DNA from 4 places in the Xanthomonas fragariae genome. Region 2 is predicted to be linked to each of the others. Evidence: predicted binding sites of a transcription regulator. Region 2 holds the regulator's gene; each other region holds the start of a gene.
The links. The regulator FliA, encoded in region 2, starts transcription of late flagellar genes. The targets are predictions, from matches to a motif close to TAAAGTTTNNCNNNCNNNGGCCGATAA.

Region 1 (4,750 bases), 1.3 Mb from region 2:
TCTATTTTGCATGTCCGGCCAAAAGAACACCGTGACGCGTCATATTTTCATTTCTTGATAATTTTTGTGTCTAAAACGTGCGAACAATGTGGCCCCACGCACCGCTTTACCTATCGCCACAACCGCTTGGAGAACGTGAACTCGTGGCTGCCGCTGCAACGCCGCGGCCTGAGCCACCTTTACAACACCGACTTCAACAACGTGCTTACTTCCGGCAGCAACGAGCGCATGGGCCGGGGGTGCGCTGATCGAGGCCGACTTCGAAAACGTAAAGAACTCGGTCGCCTGGCGCGACGGCAACGCGATCGGCTATTGGGATCTGGTCAACACCTGCGTCGGTCGCGACATCGCCTTGGAGCGTGCTGGAAAGCGTCGGCACACTCTGCGCCAACGCCACCAGCGGATGCGCTCGCAGGTATTCTTCGGAACCGCTGGGCTCCACGTACACCGCGCTGCCGGCGGTGTAGGTCACAAAGCCGAGGTCATGCCACCGCCGGTGCTGGCATCAAGCTGGCCGAGCAGGTGCGCTGGCTGGCACCGCTTCCACCCAGCCGATCCGCGCAGGTTGCCGGGATCGGCTGTTTTGTCGTGGCGATGCCGCAAAGCCGCTGTCAATCAAGTGCGTGCGGTTCCGGCTTTCGGCTACGTGCCGCCAGCGCACCGCCGGTGCCAGATCCGATCGACTTCAACTTTGCCGCTGCGGCGGGGCGCAGCGGTTGTGCCAGGCTCGCGCGGACCTGGAAGATCGAAACGGCGCTGGTCAGCTGTCCGGCCTGCTCCTCCATCGAGCGCGCCGCTGCGGTGGCTTCTTCGACCAGGGCCGCGTTCTGCTGTGTCGCTTCGTCCATCTGGATCACGGTCTGGTTGACCTGCTCGATGCCGGTCGACTGCTCTTGCGACGCAGCGGAAATCTCGCCCATGATGTCGGTCACGCGCTGCACCGACGACACGATTTCCTGCATGGTCTGCCCGGCTTGGCGGACCAGGCCGGAGCCCTTGCTAACCTGGGTGACCGAATCGTCGATCAAACTCTTGATCTCCTTGGCCGCGCCGGCCGAGCGCTGGGCGAGAGTGCGCACCTCGCTGGCGACCACGGCAAAACCGCGGCCCTGTTCGCCGGCGCGCGCTGCTTCCACCGCGGCATTCAATGCAAGGATATTGGTCTGGAAAGCGATGCCGTCGATCACCGAAATGATGTCGGCAATCTTCTTCGAGGAAGTCTCGATGCCGCTCATGGTGGTGACCACCTGACCGACCACGTCGCCGCCCTGCGAGGCCACCGTCGCCGCGCCGACGGCCAATTGGTTGGCCTGGCGTGCGTGCTCGGCATTCTGCTTGACTGTCGAAGTCAGCTCTTCCATCGAAGCGGCGGCTTCCTCCAGGCTGGCGGCCTGCTGCTCGGTGCGCCGCGACAGATCGTCGTTGCCGTTGGCGATCTCGCTTGAGGCGCTATTGATGTTGCCTGCTGCCAGCTGGATGCGGCCGACGATATCGGCCAGCTGCTCGGTGGTGGCATTGGCGTGGTCGCGCATCCGCGCGAACACGCCCTGGAAATCGCCCTGCATGCGAACGGTCAGGTCGCCAGCGGCAATGGCCTGCAGCAGCTTGGACAGCGCCTCCAGGTTGCCGTCGGCGGTGGACATCAAGGTGTTGAGGCTTTCGACCATCGTGCGGAAGTCGTACTGGAAGCGCTCGGTGTCGCCGCGCACGCTGAAGTCGCCAGCGGCCGCGGCCGCGGACAGCTGGCCGATCTCGCGATTCATCGCGACCAAATTCTGCTTGACTGTATCCATCGTCGCAGTGAGCACGGCTTTGTCGCCCGGCAGCCGCTCCATGTCTTCGGAAAGATCGCCGATCGCATAGCGGCCCATGATCTGCGCCAGGCGCATCGTTACCGCGATGTGCGAGCCCGCCAGTGCATTGACGCCGCGCACCATGTTCCCGTATTCGCCGGGAAACGCGCTCTCGTCCATGCGGTAACTGCTCTCGCCCGCGTCGTGTCGACGCGCCATGTCCAACTGCGCGTCGATCACTTCTTGTAGACGGTCGCGGATCAGGTACACGGCGCTGGCCAGCTGCATGGTTTCGTCCTTGCCGGTCACCTTGACTTTGACGTCGAGCACCCCGCGCGACAGCTGCTGGACCGCCGCAACCGCTTGTTGAATCGAGCGGGCGATGGCGTTGCCTAGCAATAGTGCAATGCCGATGCCGGCCAGTGCGATCAGCACCAGCGCGATTACCGACATCGTCATGGCCCGCGCGTCGGAAGCCTGCTGCTGCAGATAGCGTGTCTTGGCGGAGTTGCTCAGGTCCTCGCGCAACGCGGCAAGTCCGGCAAACGTGGCGTTGGCGTTGTCCTTGACCTGGGTGCGGTTCACTTCCGCGCCGCCCGCGATATCGCCGGCTTCGATCAACGCAACCTGGCGCTGCATGCCCAGGCGCATCCGACCGTAGCTGGTGGCGATTTTCTGAAGTTGCGTTTTGTGCTCCGGCTCGCTCGTGAGCAAGCGGTTGAGTTGTGCAATGCTGGCTTCGACTTGAATGAATCGCTTGTCGTTCTCCTGCTTCCACTGCGTAATCAGATCAGGCGTGCCGATGGCGATCATGCGCAGGATGTTGATATCGACCCGCGTCAAGTAGCCGTCGACATCGCTGGCCAGCACGGAGCCGGTGAAGTCCCGCTGGTAGAGGGTGCCCACGTTCTCCTTTGAGTTATCCAGGCTGTTCAGCAAGAACAGGCAGAGCAGGATGCAGGGGACCAAGGTGCCCAGCAATGCCAGCAGAAACTTGTTTTTGATGGTGGATAACATTAGGGGACCTTGGTGAGAAAAAGTAGGTGGCGCGAGAAAAGACCCGACCGGACCAGCGAAGCCCGCTGACTGAGCTAGCCGGCGCTTCTCTGGATAACGGCCGTCATCACGCAAGCTTTACGCGCTTAAATGTGATTGGATTCATAAATAGTCGTCCCTGAAAAATCCCCTTCAAGCGCCAAGTGCCGTCGGTGACAGCGGCACGGTACTCAAGGATGACCATCTCATCGCCCGCATCCAGGCACGCAAAAACGCGATCCAGCGCAGCAGCCAGCGCAGGTTGTAGCCAGCGGCGCAGCCGAGCACGTGCAGCGCATCGCCTTGGGCACCTTTCAGCCTGCAGCGACGCAACCGGCAGTCGTCTTTCAGATGTCCGATCACCGGCTCCACCGCCTGCCGTCGCTTGATCCAGCGCCATTGCCGTCGCGTCAGCGTCTTGGCCTTGCCGCGATGCAGGACCTGCACGCCATCGACTTCGCGCCCGCGATAGCCCAGGTCCACGATCGCCACCGTCGGTTCTACGCTCACATCCTGCAGCAACCCGCGTGTCTGCTCCAGCTGCTCGGCCAAGGTATCGCCGTCGTACGGGTTGCCCGGGAAGCTGCGCGCACCCACGACCAATCCCTTGCAGGCGGTGACCGCAATGCCGACCTTGACGCCGAATTCGTACGCTTGACGCGCCTTGCCCTTGCCGATGCATTCCACTTCCGGGGCATGCAATGCGTACAGTTTTTGTTTGTCCTTCGGACGCTGCGTGTACAGCCGTTGCGCACGTTCCAGCCAGACAGCGATGCGCTCGCGCACGCCGGTGTTTACCTGATCGAGTTTGCGTTGGATGTCGCGCACGAGCCGTCCCAGCACTGTGCGTTGACGTCGCAGGACGCGCCGCATCCGCTTGAACTGGCGCGCATGCGCATACCGACCTGCCTTGCGGCTCAGGGCCGGGCCTTGCCGCGCGTAGCTCTGCCGCAATCCGATGCCGTGCCGCTTGGCCAGTAACACCAGCTTCTTGCGTGCCACCTCCAGCAAACGGCTGTCGGTCGGATAGGCAATCGCCTTTTCCTGCACCGTGGTGTCCACGATCACCCGCGACAACTCGCGTGCGTCCACCGCCTGCATGGCATGTGCGGCGTTGATGGTGTGCGCCAACACCTCTTCCATCCCGGCCTCACCCAGGCGCTGCCGCCAGCGCGTCAGCGAGCTGGCATCGCACGGCAAACGCGTCTGGAACACGACCTCACCGGTGAAGAACTGCCAGTACGGATTCTCCAGCCAGCGCTCGCACACCGCTTCATCGGACAGGTCGTAGGCGTGTTTGAGGTAGAGCAAACCGGCAATCAGCCACACCGGCAATGCCGGCCGACCGCCACCGGCCTGGGTGGCCGGCAAGCGCGATGAAAGTGCTTGCTCCAACGCCGTCCACGGCATCCGTTGGCTCAGCCGCGCCAGCGGATGACGCAGATCGATCTGGTTCTCCAGCCGCGAACGAAACAACTCATCGGCAGGCATCTCTTCGGCAGCAGGACGGCGTGTACGCATGGGCGGAAATTGCAAGAAACCAGCCTTCAGCGTAGCGAACACCGGTAGTTCTGGCACGCCGGTGCAGACATCAAGGCCTTGCGGTCGTTGGGTGGTTGGGGTTTTTCAGGGGCGACTGATTATTCCGACCGAGAGGGGCAATCTGCTGGTAATCAGTAATGCCGACGGCGAGCGGATCGTCGCGCAGATCCAACAGCGTCGCGCCAGCTACCTGCGGCGCGAATACGGCGTCATGCTTGCCGAAGAGCATCCCCAACAGCGCCGCAACCGCTTCAAATGGCTGCATCGCGAGGGCGTATCGAGCGACGAGCAACTGGAGCCGCGCCTGCAGCAGGTGGATGCCCGCGATCCGGCGCTGCTGTCGTGCGGACGGTGCCTTGGTGCGCGCAATCACGGGGGGG
Region 2 (4,750 bases):
TGCGAAGCCTGCAACCACCGGTCACCCGATTCGGATCAGGGATGTCTCCTGGCGCGAAGCGCAACCAGGACCGATTGCCATTGGGATCTTCCACCCCGCCGCTTACCTCACACCCGTCACCTTCGCCAGCCCTGAAGACAGCCCTACCGCTCAGCGAGCGTGAACGGTTGGCCAGCACGCGACAGAAAACTGGCGCAACTCGACACATCGACCCGCGCACCCAGAAAACGGTCGCATAAACCACAGGTCCGACCGTCAAAAACCCAGCGCCTCATTTTGGCACGCCGCGTGCATTTGCTCTGACGGGACCGCAGACAGCATCACCGCTGCGGGGCGAGAGCAGGAATTGGAACAAACGAACGGGACAGGCAACTCATGACGCTGGCAACGCACCCACATTCATCGCGCACCCGTCCGGCGTCCAACGGGTTCCGTTCCTTGAGGCACTTCGCATGAAAATCAAACGCTTCGTTGCCCCGGACATGCGCACCGCATTCCGCATGGTGCGTGAAGAACATGGCCCGGATGCAGTGATCCTGTCCAACCGCCGCACAGCTGAAGGCATCGAGATCGTCGCGGCCAGCAATTACGACGAAGAACTCGTGCAGCGCGCCCTGGAAACGGCGCGCTCCGAGCCGCCGACCGCTGAGTCGGCCCAGATCCAACAGGCGCCTGTGCAACACGCTCCCACCCTAGTCCACGTACCGCTCAAGCCGACGGCCGAGACCGGCATGCGCCAACGCGTTGCCAGTGCCGCCAACGACATGATCGCGGCCATGGCGCTGCGCCAGCCAGTCAACCTGCTGCGCCAGAAGCCGGTCGCCGCATCGGTACGCGGCGCCGCCCCGTCATCCACCGCCCAGGCACTAGCCCATGCGGTTGCAGTGACGGCCGCGCCGCGCCTGGAACACGCGCTGTCGGCAGTGCCGGAACAACTGTTCGCCGACTTCCTGACCACCGCCCCGGTGCAGCGCGAAGCTGTGCAGGCTGTCACCGCAGCGACGCCGGTCATGCCCGCCGCTCTTGCGGTCGCCGCCCATGCCGGCTACGGCCAAGACCAGGACGACCGCGACGACGAGGCCGACTTCGACATGGATGACGCCCTGCCGCAGATCCTGCCGCCGGCGGCGTTACCGCAGCTGGTGGTCGCCCCGGTTGCGCTGGTCTCCGTGCCGGTCGCCGCCGCCCCGGCGCCGCAGAACGATGAAGAACTCAAGCAGTTGCGCGGTGAGCTGTCGCTGATGCGTCAGATGATCGAGCGCGAAATGAACCGCCTCACCGACGAGCGCCTGCGTGGCTCACCGGTGCGTGCGCAGGCTCTGGAGCTAATGGACGACTACGGCTTCGATGCCGGTCTGATCCGTGACGTGGTCCTGCAGATTCCGGCCGATACCGAATTGCACCGTGGCCGCGGGTTGATGCTGGGCCTGCTGTCCAAGCGCCTGCCGGTGGCCCCGATCGACCCGCTGGAACATGGCGGCGTGATCGCTCTGGTCGGCCCAACCGGCGCCGGCAAGACCACCACCATCGCCAAGCTTGCGCAGCGCTTCGCCGCCCAGCACGCCCCGCGCGACGTGGCCCTGGTCACCACCGACATCCAGCGTGTCGGCGGCCGCGAGCAGCTGCACAGTTACGGTCGTCAGCTTGGCATCGCGGTGCACGAGGCCGACAGCGCCGAGAGCCTGCTGGAACTGCTCGAGCGTCTGTGTGACTACAAGCTGGTGTTGATCGACACCGCCGGCATGGGCCAGCGCGACCGCGCCCTGGCCGCGCAGTTGAACTGGCTGCGCGCCGCGCATCAGGTCACCTCGCTGCTGGTGCTGCCCGCTAACGCCCATTTTTCCGACCTCGACGAGGTCGTGCGCCGCTTCGCCCATGCCAAACCCCAAGGCGTGGTGCTGACCAAACTCGACGAGACCGGCCGCTTCGGCAGTGTCTTATCGGTGGTGGTCGATCACCAAATGCCCATCACCTGGGTGACTGACGGACAGCGGGTCCCTGACGACCTGCACCGCGCCAATGCCGCCAGTCTCGTTCTTCGCCTTGAAGATTTACGGCGCGCTGCCGATAAGCCCTGTACCCCGGAGCATCAACATGCAGTCGCGTGAATACGCAAAGCTGACCAACGCCTTCCCCCTGTCGGCGACCCGTCCCGAGCCCTTTGGCCCAGTGCGCACCATCGCCGTCACCGGTGGCAAGGGCGGCGTGGGTAAAACCAACATCTCCGCCAACTTGGCGGTGGCGTTGGCCGACATGGGCAAGCGCACCTTGCTGCTCGACGCCGACCTTGGCCTGGCTAATCTGGACGTGGTCCTGGGCCTGTCGCCCAAGTACACTCTGGCCGACCTGATCGCCGGCCGTTGCACGCTGGACGAGGTGATCATCGAAGGCCCCGGCGGCGTGTTGGTGGTTCCGGCCGCCTCTGGCCGCCGCCACATGGCGGAGCTGGCCCCGGCGCAGCACATCGGCCTGGTCAACGTGTTCTCCGAACTGGAACGCGACCTGGACATGATGGTCATCGACACCGCCGCCGGCATCACCGACAGCGTACTGACCTTCTGCCAGGCCGCCCAGGACACCGTGGTGGTGGTCTGCGACGAACCGGCCTCGATCACTGATGCCTACGCGCTGATCAAGGTGCTTTCGCACGAACGCGGTGTGGACCGTTTACAGATCATCGCCAACATGGTGCGCAACCCCAACGAAGGTCGCCTGCTGTACGACAAGCTGTCGCGGGTCTGCGAAAAGTTTCTCGGCGATGTGTCGCTGAACTACCTCGGCCACGTGCCTCAGGACGACTGGCTGCGCCTGTCGGTGCAGCGCCAGCAACCGGTCATCAAGGCTTATCCCGCCAGCCCATCGGCGCAGGCCATCTTAGAAATCGCTCGACGTACCTCACGCTGGCAGGCCCCTACGGTACCGGGCGGCAACGTCGAGTTCTTTGTCGAACGCATCATCCAACGGGGAGTGGCCGCATGAATACCGCAGCTGTGAATACCGCAACCGCGCAGTACCGTGCCGTACAGCGCCACACCGCCAACGACATCGTTACCCAGCACGCCGATCTTGTCCGTCGCATCGCCCACCACCTGGCCGCGCGACTGCCGGCGAGCGTGGAAGTGGACGACTTGATTCAGGCCGGCATGATCGGCCTGATCGAAGCCTCGCGCAGTTACGACTCCGAACAGGGCGCCTCGTTCGAAACTTACGCTTCCATACGCATCCGCGGCTCGATGATCGATGAGATTCGCCGTGGCGACTGGGTGCCGCGTTCGGTGCACCGTCGCGCTCGCGACGCTGCTGCCGCCGTGCGCAAGATCGAGCAGAACACCGGCCGCGCCGCCGCCGCCACCGAAGTGGCCGCCGCGATGGAAATGCCGCTGCCCGATTACCTGCGTCTGATGGAAGACGCCTCCCGCGGCCAGGTACTGAGCCTGGAATCGCGGATTGAAGATCACGGCGAGCTGGACACTACCGCCAAAGGTGGCCCCAACCCGCAGCAAATGATGGAGCGTGGCGAATTCGGCCGCGAGCTGGGCAAGGCCATCGGCCTGTTGCCCGAGCGCGAGCAGCTGGTGCTGTCGCTGTACTACGAACAGGAATTGAACCTGAAGGAAATTGGCGCCGTGCTCGGTGTCAGCGAATCGCGCGTCTGCCAGATCCATGGCCAGGCGGTGGTACGTCTGCGCGGCCGCCTCAAAGTCTTCGAACTGGCCGATGCCGGTGTCGAAATTGACGAATAATTTTTTCGTGTTAGGAGCTTGATGTGAATAAGAACATGCGGATCTTGATCGTGGACGACTTCTCGACGATGCGGCGTATCGTCAAGAATCTGTTGGGCGATCTCGGCTTTACCAACACCGCAGAGGCCGAAGACGGAAACAGCGCATTGGCGGCATTGCGCGCTGGCCCGTTCGATTTCGTGGTCACCGACTGGAACATGCCAGGCATGACCGGCATCGACCTGCTGCGTAACATCCGCGCCGACGCCAAGCTCAAACATTTGCCAGTGATGATGGTGACCGCAGAGGCCAAGCGCGAGCAGATTATCGAAGCCGCACAGTGCGGCGTGAATGGCTACATCATCAAGCCATTCACCGCGCAGACGCTTGAAGAAAAGCTGGGCAAGGTATTCGAACGTCTGGCGGCGACCGCATGATGGACGCCACAGTGGAGACCAATGCCGAACGCGCCGCATTGATCGAACGCCTGCAGGGCGCGATCGATGCACTGGAAAGTGGTGACGAAGCCGCGTGGCGCCTTGAGGTGGATCACCTCGCCGCCTTGCGCACCCGTCCAATGATGCAGGGCCTGAGCCGGCTCGCACGCGAACTCGGTCAGGCGCTGGGCGAACTGCCCACCTTGCCCGAAGAAGCCGGCGAACTGGACGATGCGTGCTCGCGTCTGGACCACGTGGTGGATATGACCGAAAAGGCCAGCCATCGCACGCTGGATCTGGTCGAGGAATGCCGCGAGCTGGCCGAGCAATTGCGCTCGGGCGGCTTGAATGCCGACCAGGGCGTGTTGCTGGACAGGATGCGCAGCAGCCTGACCGAACTATCGTTGGCACAGAGCTACCAGGATCTGAGCGGCCAGATCATCCGGCGCGTGGCCAGCATCGTGCGGCGCGTGCATGAAGGCTTCGGCGCACTCGGCCTGCCGCCGAAGAGCACCGAACCGAAAAAAGACGACGGCGGTCTTGCCGGTCCTGCAGTCAAGGGCCTGGACCGTCACGCGGTGTCGCAAGACG
Region 3 (4,750 bases), 230 kb from region 2:
GATGCCGGGGTCGCGCGAAAGAATTTCGGTGAGCATCTGGCGCACGACCGCCGAGTCGTCGACGATCAATACGCGCACAGGGGTTTCCAGCGTCATTCGAACAACTCCACTCCACCGGTGATCGGTGCTTTGGACAGACGGGCATGCACGGCCGATTCGGCGACGGCGACTTCGTGTGCGTGCGGCAAACGCTGCACTACGACGCGGCCGGTCGTCGGGAAGAACCACACCTTACGCGGATGGATGCCGCACAGATCTTCTGCAATGATGGGAATGTGTTCGGCCTGCAGATATTGGCGTACGAATTCGGCGTTGCGCGTGCCCACCGGATTGCTGGTGAACCCCTTGAGCACGTTGGCGCCACCGAAAACCTTTGCTTCGATCCGCTTGCGATGTGCGCCGCGCTTGAGCATGTCGTTGATCAGCAACTCCATCGCATAGCTGCCGTAGCGCGCAGGTGCGCCATCGCCGACCTGGCCTTCCGGCAGCAGAAAGTGGTTCATGCCGCCGATTTTCAGCACCGGGTCGCGAAGGCAGGCGGCAACACACGATCCCAAGGTGGTCGTCAACGCGGTGTCGTCGTCGACCACCAGATACTGGGTGGGCAGCAGCTTGGCGGTAATGGTCTCGAACCGCGAATCGCGGTAGCGCATGACATCGTCGACCTGCACGGCAGTACTCATGCAGATGCTCCCGCGCGCGGGGCGCGCCGATACAGCGTGCGTCCGCACGGCTGGATCAGATCGGCCGCGTGCAGGTAGTTCTCCGAGTGCCCGGTGTACAGCAGGCCGTCGTCGCCCATGTGGCTGACCAGACGCGACAGGATGCCGCGCTGGGTGGGCTTGTCGAAATAGATCATCACGTTGCGGCAAAACAGCGCTGCGTACGGGCCGCCGACGTCGTACCGCGGCGACAGCAGATTCAATTGCCGGAATTCGATGAGCTGGCGCAGCGCTGGAATGACCCGGCACTTGCCGTCGTTGGGGCCGCTGCCGCGTTGGAAGTACTTGCGCTTGATCGAGGCATCCAGCGAGGCGAGGCGATCGATGGCGTAGACGCCGCGCGAGGCGGTTTCCAGCACCTGGGTATCAACGTCGGTGGCCATGATACTCACCGGCGGAGTCAGCGAACCGAAAGCTTCGCACGCGGTGATGGCAATCGAATATGGCTCCTCACCGGTGGATGCCGCGCACGACCAGATATTGAGCGGTGCTTGCGAAGCGCGCTTTTGCAGTTCTTCGCGCAGCTTGTCGAAGTGGTGCGGCTCACGGAAGAACGAGGTCAGGTTGGTGGTTAGCGCGTTGGTGAACGCCTGCCATTCTTTTTCGTCATGGCCTGCTTCCAGTTGGTCGAGGTAATCGCGGAAAGAGCGCAGACCAAGCGCGCGCAAACGACGCGACAGACGGCCATACACCATGTCGCGCTTGGCCGGAGCCAGTGAGATGCCGACACGCTGGTAAATCAGGTCGCAGACGCGCTTGAAGTCGCGATCGCCGAAATCAAATTCGCGTGTGTCTGAGGCGGAAGTCGTAGTCGTCATATCCGTACACGTCGTTAACTATCACCTGGTATCGGCCATGTGGTCGCGCAACTGAAGGGCCAATGCATCGATTGACTCGGTTGGGTCCGGTTCTGGTGTGCGACGCGGCGGCGCTGGTGTAAGTCGGCCCGCGTCGCTGCAACAACACATCGCCTCGCGTGGAGGCATGGCGATGTGCGAGGCGATTACTTGATGGTGACGGGCTTCAGGCTGGCCGAGAAACTGACTTCGATTCCGGCACGCGAGCTGTCGCGCTGGATCTTGCAGAGGACGCAGACGTCTTGAATCCGAAAAAGGTGATTCATGCCGCACTTCAATCTGGTTGTGCCTCGCGTGTCGGGAACTTCCTGACACGCGAGGGTCGTGGAGCAACCGATAAAAACCAATGCCGCCGCCAGATGGGTGTGGCCGGCGTCGGTGGCTGCCGTATGCACGTTATACATGGCAGCTTCCGCACACCCTCAACACCTCCGTCGCGACCGCTGGCGATGTTGAAGTCGGCCGTTCGAATCAGGCTGCTTCTTCAACCAGTTGCTGCCCCAGCTCGGTACTATCCAGCAAGGTCTCGATATCCAGCAGGATCAACATGCGATCGTCCTGGGTGCCGATGCCGGAGATGAAACGGGTGTCGACCGCAGCGCCGAACTCGGGCGTCGGGCGGATCTGATCGTCGTTGAGCGGAATCACGTCCGAGACGCTATCCACCACGATGCCGACCACACGGTCTTCGACGTTGAGCACGATCATTACTGTAAAGGCGTCGTAGCGCGCTTCTTTCAGGCGCAGCTTCAGGCGCAGGTCGATCACCGGCACGATGGTGCCGCGCAGGTTGATCACACCCTTGATGTAGTCGGGGGCGTCGGGCAGGCGAGTGACCGAATCGTAGCCGCGGATTTCCTGCACTTTCAGGATGTCTACGCCGTAGTGTTCTTCGCCCAAAGCGAAGCTAAGGAATTCACCACCGGTGCCGGTGGCAGTGCTCTTGTCGTTCATGGAAACTCCAGGCGTTGCTGCTGAGTGTCAGGTTGCGGCAGAAGATTGCGGCAGAAATAGGGTTGCCCTAGCAACATCGGCGCAGCGGGCAGCAACTTTAGGTGCATGCTCCGCGCCGTGCGGTCAGGTTCAGAACGTGCTGCTCTTGTGGGCGTTGCGTTGGCGGTCTGCCCGGAGGATGTAGCGCTGGATAGTTTCGTCGGCGCCGCGTGGCAAGTCGCTGAACCTCATACTGACGCGGACGCTTTCGCTACCGTTGGGCAGTGTCTGCTTGTACTGGCTGCACACTGTGAGCGGCAGCGTGATCGGCGCGGCGTCGGGCAGCTGCAGTGTGCAGTTGCGGTAGGTGTGCTGCGGTTCGAGCAACGGCATGCCGTCGGTGAGCGACACCGCAACGCCGCCGCTGCTGATGTCGATCACGCGTAGCTGCAGGTCGAATGCGCCGCCGTGGGCCTGGTCCTAGTGGATGATGCAGATGGGCGATTCGGTGATCGGCGTTTCCAGCCGGTACGACTCGCGCCGCTGCATGTGGTACATCGCGTCGGGCAGGTCGGCGCGGAAGGCGACATGGATGTCGCGCTCCATCCGCTTTGCTTTTTTCAGCCGGAAACGGATGTTGACCCGTTCCAGCTGCGCGTAGCACAGCAGGTAGTTGGCGCCTTCGATAGCGCGATTGGAGGCGTCGCTGTGGCTGCAGTCAAGAATCACGCAGTTGTCGTCTTCGTCCACTTCCAGTACGGCGGTGGCCACGGCCATGTCGCGGCCGGCCACATGCATGGTTACCACGGCGCGTTGGTCGAGCAGCTGGCGCAGCAATCTACGGATCTGCCGCTTGTTGCGCAGCAGATAGCGCTCGTCACTTTCGGCCAGGTGGTCGTCGTTGTGGTCCAGCGCCGGGGTATCGCCTTGGGACATGGGCATAAGCACAGTGAAAGCTGGAATTCGCCAGGACGGTCGTCCCGATATTGCTTTGATATCGGCGGACAGACCGAATCTTTAAGTGTTGCGGCAATGTTCCGTGCGATTTCGTTGCGGCGCGGCGCTCGGAAGCCAGCCCAGCGCCATTGCCGATGCGGGTTGCCGGGTCTTCGATGAAGTGTTTGATCTGCTTGGCCGCGCCGGCCGAGCACTGTGCCGCCGTGCGCATTTCGGAGGCGACCACCGCAACGCCACGGCCTTGTTCGCTGGCGGACGGGTTGATTGCCGGCACGCAGCGAAGGCGTTTGCTGCCCGCCGATGGTCACGGTGCTCCAGTGGACGTGCAAAAAAAGGGCCGCTTTCCCCTCGCAAAGGAAGCGACCCGCAAGACCCGCGCACAGCGAATCGAACCACTTTCGAATGGTGGGTGTTGCTAACTGCGGTATTACTCGAAACGGTGATCAGTGCGCCCGCGCAGGCAGAAGGCGGGGTGCAGCCGATGCAAATTGGCGCATCGGCCGCGCCCACTGCGATTCCTGCGCGCCGTTCCTACCTGCTCGGTAACTGCCCGTTACGTGCTGCAGCCGCGCTTAAAACTCCCGCCAGTCGCCTGATTCTGCAGCCGATGCCAATGCACCGGTCGTGCTGCGACGTGGCGCTGCCAGGGCGGCAGTTGCACGTGCCGCCGGACGCGCCACCGAGCGTGCATTGGTCGGTGCACTGGCAATCGCCGACAACTGCCGCGCCACTGGTGCCTGCGCGACGATCTTGAACACCGCAACCGTTTCGGTAAGTTGCTGGGCCTGTTCCTCCATCGCGCGTGCGGCGGCGGTGGCTTCTTCCACCAGCGCGGCGTTTTGCTGCGTCGTTTCGTCCATCTGGGTGACGGTCTGGTTGACTTGTTCGATGCTAGCCGATTGCTCCTGCGAGGCGGCGGAAATTTCGCCCATGATGTCGGTGACGCGTTGCACCGACGACACTATCTCGGCCATGGTCTTGCCTGCTTGGTCCACCAGCTGCGAGCCGTCGGCAACGCGTTGCACCGAGTCGACGATCAGTTCCTTGATCTCCTTCGCTGCGGCGGAGGAGCGCTGCGCCAGCGTGCGGACTTCGGAAGCCACCACCGCAAATCCGCGGCCTTGTTCGCCGGCACGTGCGGCTTCCACCGCCGCGTTCAAGGCCAGGATATTGGTCTGGAACGCGATTCCATCGATGACGCTGATGATGTCGGCGATTTTCTTGGACGAGGTTTCGATCCCGGCCATGGTGTCGACCACCTTGCCAACGACTGCGCCGCCC
Region 4 (4,750 bases), 2.0 Mb from region 2:
CACCGCGAACGCGTCGGCGGGCAGTCCATCGGCCAGTGCCTGCAAGGTCTGCGAGATCTCGGACATGTCTGCCGTGGTCCCACCGTCTGCTTCCGTGTCCCGCCCCTGCACGCCCAGCCGTTCGCTCATGACACCGTCGCAAACGCGGGCGCGGTTGCGGCGGTGCGTTCGTAGAGAGACAGATACTTCTTGCCGGCCACATCCCAGCCACTGGGACGCAGCATCGCCGCACGCCGCATCGCCGCCAGCAGGCTGGGCAGACGGAAGGTGCGGAACGCGCGCTCCAGGCAGCGGCGCAACGCTTCCACGCTGGCGTGCTGGAACAGGAAACCGGTGACGCCATCGTCCACGGTGTCGATCAGTCCACCGGTGGCGTGCGCAATCGGCAGGCAGCCGAAGCGCTGCGCGTACATCTGGCTCAGGCCGCAGGGCTCGAAACGCGAGGGCATCAGCAGGAAGTCGGCACCGGCAAACATACGCCGCGCCAGACCTTCCTCGAAACCGATGAAGGCACCGACCTGGCCAGGATAGCGCCGGGTCAGCTCGGCAACACGTTGTTCGATCTCCGGCTCGCCGCCGCCGATCACTGCGATCTGGCCACCGGCCGCCACAATCTGCGGCGCGACCTCGCAGATCAGGTCCAGGCCCTTCTGATGCACCAGCCGCGACACCACCGCAAACAACGGGCCGGTGCTCTCGCGTAGCCCGAACGCCTTGCGCACCTGCGCAGCATTGGCCTGACGGCCATGCCACTGGTTCACGCTGAAATGCGAATCCAGGTATTGGTCGGTCCGCGGGTCCCAGCTGGCATCGATACCGTTGACGATGCCGGTGAGTGTGCCCTTGGCCGCACGAGCGGCCAGCAAACGATCCAGCCCGCAACCCTGCGCCGGGCCGATGATCTGCTTGGCGTAGCTGACACTGACCGTGTTGACATGGTCGGCATTGACGATGCCGCCGCGCAGAAATGACATCTGCCCGTAAAACTCCAGGTCGGCCACATGCTCGGCGGGAATGCCCAGCGCAGCGGCCATCGAATACGGCACCAGGCCCTGATAGGCCAGGTTGTGGATGGTGAGCAGGCACGGCGTGGTGCCACCGGACCAACGCACATACGCCGCCGCCAAAGCGCATGGCCAATCGTTGAGATGCAGCAGGCGCGGCTTCCAGCCCAGCCCGGCATGGCCGGCGGCGATCTGCGCGGCAGCATGCGACAAGGTGGCGAAGCGAATCGCGTTGTCTTCGAACTCCGACCCGCTGGTGCTCACGTATGGCGAGCCGTCCCGTTCGAACAGTTCCTTGGACAACAGGATGTAGATCGGTAGGCCGTCGGACTGCACGATGCGACCGATGTCGCAGGCCGGCAGCGCAGCATGCGCCAACACGCGACCAACGATTTCCACCTTGCCGGCGCGCTCGAGCACCGCACGGTAACCGGGGATCAACACCCGCACGTCGTAGCGATGGCGCAGCGCGCGTGGCAGCGCGGCCGCCACATCGCCCAGACCACCGGCCTTGATGAAGTCGGCCATCTCCGATACCACGAACAAGGCACCGCGCGTGTCGGCCAGCGACACCGGCAACCGCTCGTGGTGACGGATGAAACGTCCGCGTGCATCACGCGGTCGCCCGCTCTTGTTCAGAGTAGGGAGCATCGTGCTGCGCTCTAAGCGTGCGGTGGTAGCGTGAAGCGGCATCGTGGCAACCATCTAAACGCCCGTCGTAAAGTGGATGGAGACGGAAAACAGCGAAGCGAAAACCATCGTCTGCCAATTCAGCCAGACAACCTGCTACGAATGAGGAGCGGAGGCAACGCGCGTGTCCCACTGTTGCCCTTGCCGGTGAATCTACACCCCGACCAAATAAAATACGCGTGAACACGTGCTGACTTTTCTGAGACAGCCCGCATTCGCTGATGCACAACAGCGCATACAGGCAGGCATGCGCCAGACATTAGCAGGGCGATGACATCCCTCTATTGGTGCGTCAGGAGTGAAACGCACCGAATGCGGGAGATTGGAGCTGCATTCGTTCTCACCTGTATAACTTGTTCATTCGCGCTTTCGCGTCGTCAGTCGCAACGTTGCGTTGCTCATTGTCTGCATACTTTTGCTGCGCGGTATGGCTCGGCTTGCTCAAGCGACCCGCATGCGCGCCGATAACAAAAGTCAGCACTACGATCTTTTGAGACCCTGGCGGATGGCGGACCAGCCTGAACACCCAAGCCGCCCGCGTAGCGGGCTGCGTCGCCTGCTGTCTTGGGGCGGCGGGGATACCGCGCGCCCTGCCGCTGCGATGCCCAGCGTAATGAACAGCGGGCGCGACGGGCAAGATTTAGCGGCGCATCAGTTGGTCCCGGCCAAGGCCAAGTCCGGCACGCACGATCCAGCTGCTGCCACGGCACTATTGATGCATCTGTTTTCGCATGCCGCCCACCCGGAAGCGCTGCTGCTGGCGTTTGCCGAAGGCATCACCAGCCTGCACGGTGAACTCGGCGACATGGGGGGGCGCCTGAGCGCGGCGTATGCGGCCGGCGACTGGCCCGGCTACGGTCGCGCACTGCGTCAATTGATCGACAAATACATCCGCACCGTCGATATCGGCGATTCGCTGGCCGAAGGACGCACCGAAGCCGAGCAATTGCGCGACCTGCTGCGTCATGCGCTGGGCAATGCGCTAGCCACCCTGCTGCAACGCAGCCCGGAGCTGGCCGCAGAGGCGCAGACGCTGGCATCGGCGCTGCGCCATTGGCGCCCGGGGCTTGAGCTGATCACGCTGGAACAACGGCTGCGCGAGCTGAGCCATCAGATCGGGCTGTGTGCCGAAGACGCCAGCGAACAGCAGAACCTGTTGTTCGGCTTGTTCGATCTATTATTGGAAAACGTCGGCGAACTTCTGGACGATCGCAGCTGGTTGCAGGGTCAGATTTCGGTGGTGCGGCAGCTGATCTCCGGCCCGCTGGACGTCAGCTCGATCGAACAGGCACGCGGCACCTTGCGCGGGGTCATCTACAAGCAAGGCGTGCTCAAGCAAGGCATCGCCGATTCCAAGACCGCCATGCGCGAGATGATGGTGTCCTTCGTCGACCGGCTCGATGGGATGGCCACCAGCACCGGCGAATACCATGATCGCGTTGCCGGGTATTCGCAAGCGATCGGCGACGCTCGCGGCATTCCTGACCTCAACCGGCTATTGCAGGATCTGCTGCAGGACACCGCCGGCGTGCAGGCGCAGGCATTGGCCGCCCGCGATGAACTGCTTTCGGCACGCCGTCAGGTCGAAGAGTCCGAACAGCGCATCGCCTCGCTCCAACAAGAGCTCAAAGACGTCGCCGGCCTCGTGCGCGAAGACCAGCTCACCAGCGCGCTCAACCGGCGCGGCTTTGAAGAACTGTTCCAGCGCGAAGCCGTACGTACCCAGCGCAGCGGCCAACCGCTGTGCGTGGCGATGCTGGACCTGGACGACTTCCGCCGCCTCAACGAGACCCATGGCCATGCCGGTGGCGACGCCGCGCTGCGCCACACCGTGGACGTGGCTAAAGCGGTGTTGCGCACCACCGACGCCATCGCCCGTTTTGGCGGCGAGGAGTTCGTGTTGTTGCTGCCGGACTCGACCATTTTCGAGGCCAGCGCAGCGGTGATCCGCCTGCAACGCGCTTTGTCGCAGCGCTCGCTGTTGTACGACGATGCGCGCGTGTTCATCAGCTTCAGTGCTGGCGTGGCGCTACGGCACATCGACGAAGCTCAGGACGAGCTGATCCGCCGCGCCGACCGCGCCATGTACGACGCCAAGGCGGCCGGCAAGAATCGCGTGATCAGCGCCGACTAGAGGCCGGCCCCCAGGGTGCGGACACCGCTAGAACCCGGAGCACGCATGGAGACACGACAACTTGGCGTAGCTAGCACAACCACTCGGCAGCGGCGCCCGTCTGGTCAGTTGCGCGAAGGATCTTGCCAACGCAGCTTGAGATAGTCCACGACCTGTTGGGTCTGGGTTGCAGCGAGAAATCCCTGTCGAAACAGCATGCACCCACCAACCTCCGGCAGTGATGCATTCACATCCAACTGGCGGGCAATCTCCGGCACGCCGCCGTCGACTGTCCAATCTGGCTCCAGCGCACTGGCAGTCCCGACTTTGTACAACGCCATGCCGATGTAAAGCTGCACGCGACGACCGCGCACGGTGTCCGCCCACCAGCGTGCGAGGGTGTCGTAGCGCACTGCTTGGCGGGCGAGCGGCCAGTAGATCTGTGGCACGATGTAGTCGACGATTTCTTCGCGTACCCAACGGCGAGTATCGGCGTACACGGTATCGAACGCGGGCCCACCTGCCTGCGTGTCCGACCCCAGCGGATCATCCTGCCGATTGCGCCATACGCCAGCCGGGCTGACCCCGAATGCCACACCCGGCCTGATCGCGCGAATGGTCCCGGCCACCTCGCGCATCAAACGATAGGTGTTGTGCCGACGCCAATCGCCTTTGTCGGCGAACCCGGACCCATACGTGGCGTAAGTCTGCGCGTCGTCGAATGGGGACTGCGCCGATTCGGTGTAGAAGTAGTCGTCGAACTGCACGCCATCGACGTTGTAGCAGGCCACCAGTTCAGCAACCACTTTGCAGATCCAGCGGCGCACGGCCGGAAGTCCCGGATTGAGCATCAGCCGATCAGCAGCAACGCCAACCCAGTCCGGATGCCGCACATAGACGCTCTGCGGCGAATCATTCGATGCGGTCGTGAATGCATTGAGCG

Region 1: a site for FliA is predicted at 2,904-2,930, ahead of PD885_RS04960 (methyl-accepting chemotaxis protein). Genes of this name have one in related genera too.
Region 3: a site for FliA is predicted at 2,607-2,633, ahead of PD885_RS10005 (chemotaxis protein CheW). Genes of this name have one in related genera too.
Region 4: a site for FliA is predicted at 2,136-2,162, ahead of PD885_RS01905 (GGDEF domain-containing protein). Genes of this name have one in related genera too.

Annotation. Positions count from the first base shown of each region.
Region 1 covers NZ_LT853882.1:1,082,644-1,087,393, forward strand. The annotation lists gene PD885_RS22650 (hypothetical protein) at 206-472, opposite strand; gene PD885_RS04960 (methyl-accepting chemotaxis protein) at 612-2,810, opposite strand; gene PD885_RS04965 (IS5 family transposase) at 2,982-4,349, opposite strand; gene PD885_RS20490 (hypothetical protein) at 4,420-4,750, opposite strand, start outside.
Region 2 covers NZ_LT853882.1:2,371,765-2,376,514, forward strand. The annotation lists gene flhF (flagellar biosynthesis GTPase FlhF) at 453-2,108, shown strand; gene PD885_RS11045 (MinD/ParA family protein) at 2,095-2,979, shown strand; gene PD885_RS11050 (RNA polymerase sigma factor FliA) at 2,976-3,743, shown strand; gene cheY (chemotaxis response regulator CheY) at 3,767-4,159, shown strand; gene PD885_RS11060 (protein phosphatase CheZ) at 4,159-4,750, shown strand, end outside.
Region 3 covers NZ_LT853882.1:2,144,857-2,149,606, forward strand. The annotation lists gene PD885_RS09985 (protein-glutamate methylesterase/protein-glutamine glutaminase) at 1-96, opposite strand, end outside; gene cheD (chemoreceptor glutamine deamidase CheD) at 93-683, opposite strand; gene PD885_RS09995 (CheR family methyltransferase) at 680-1,540, opposite strand; gene PD885_RS10000 (hypothetical protein) at 1,726-1,983, opposite strand; gene PD885_RS10005 (chemotaxis protein CheW) at 2,051-2,533, opposite strand; partial or broken gene PD885_RS10010 (flagellar brake protein) at 2,663-3,448, opposite strand; partial or broken gene PD885_RS22410 (methyl-accepting chemotaxis protein) at 3,576-3,722, opposite strand; gene PD885_RS10015 (methyl-accepting chemotaxis protein) at 4,042-4,750, opposite strand, start outside.
Region 4 covers NZ_LT853882.1:412,435-417,184, reverse strand. The annotation lists gene PD885_RS01915 (1,4-alpha-glucan branching enzyme) at 1-129, opposite strand, end outside; gene glgA (glycogen synthase GlgA) at 126-1,709, opposite strand; gene PD885_RS01905 (GGDEF domain-containing protein) at 2,200-3,828, shown strand; gene PD885_RS01900 (glycoside hydrolase family 10-like protein) at 3,933-4,750, opposite strand, start outside.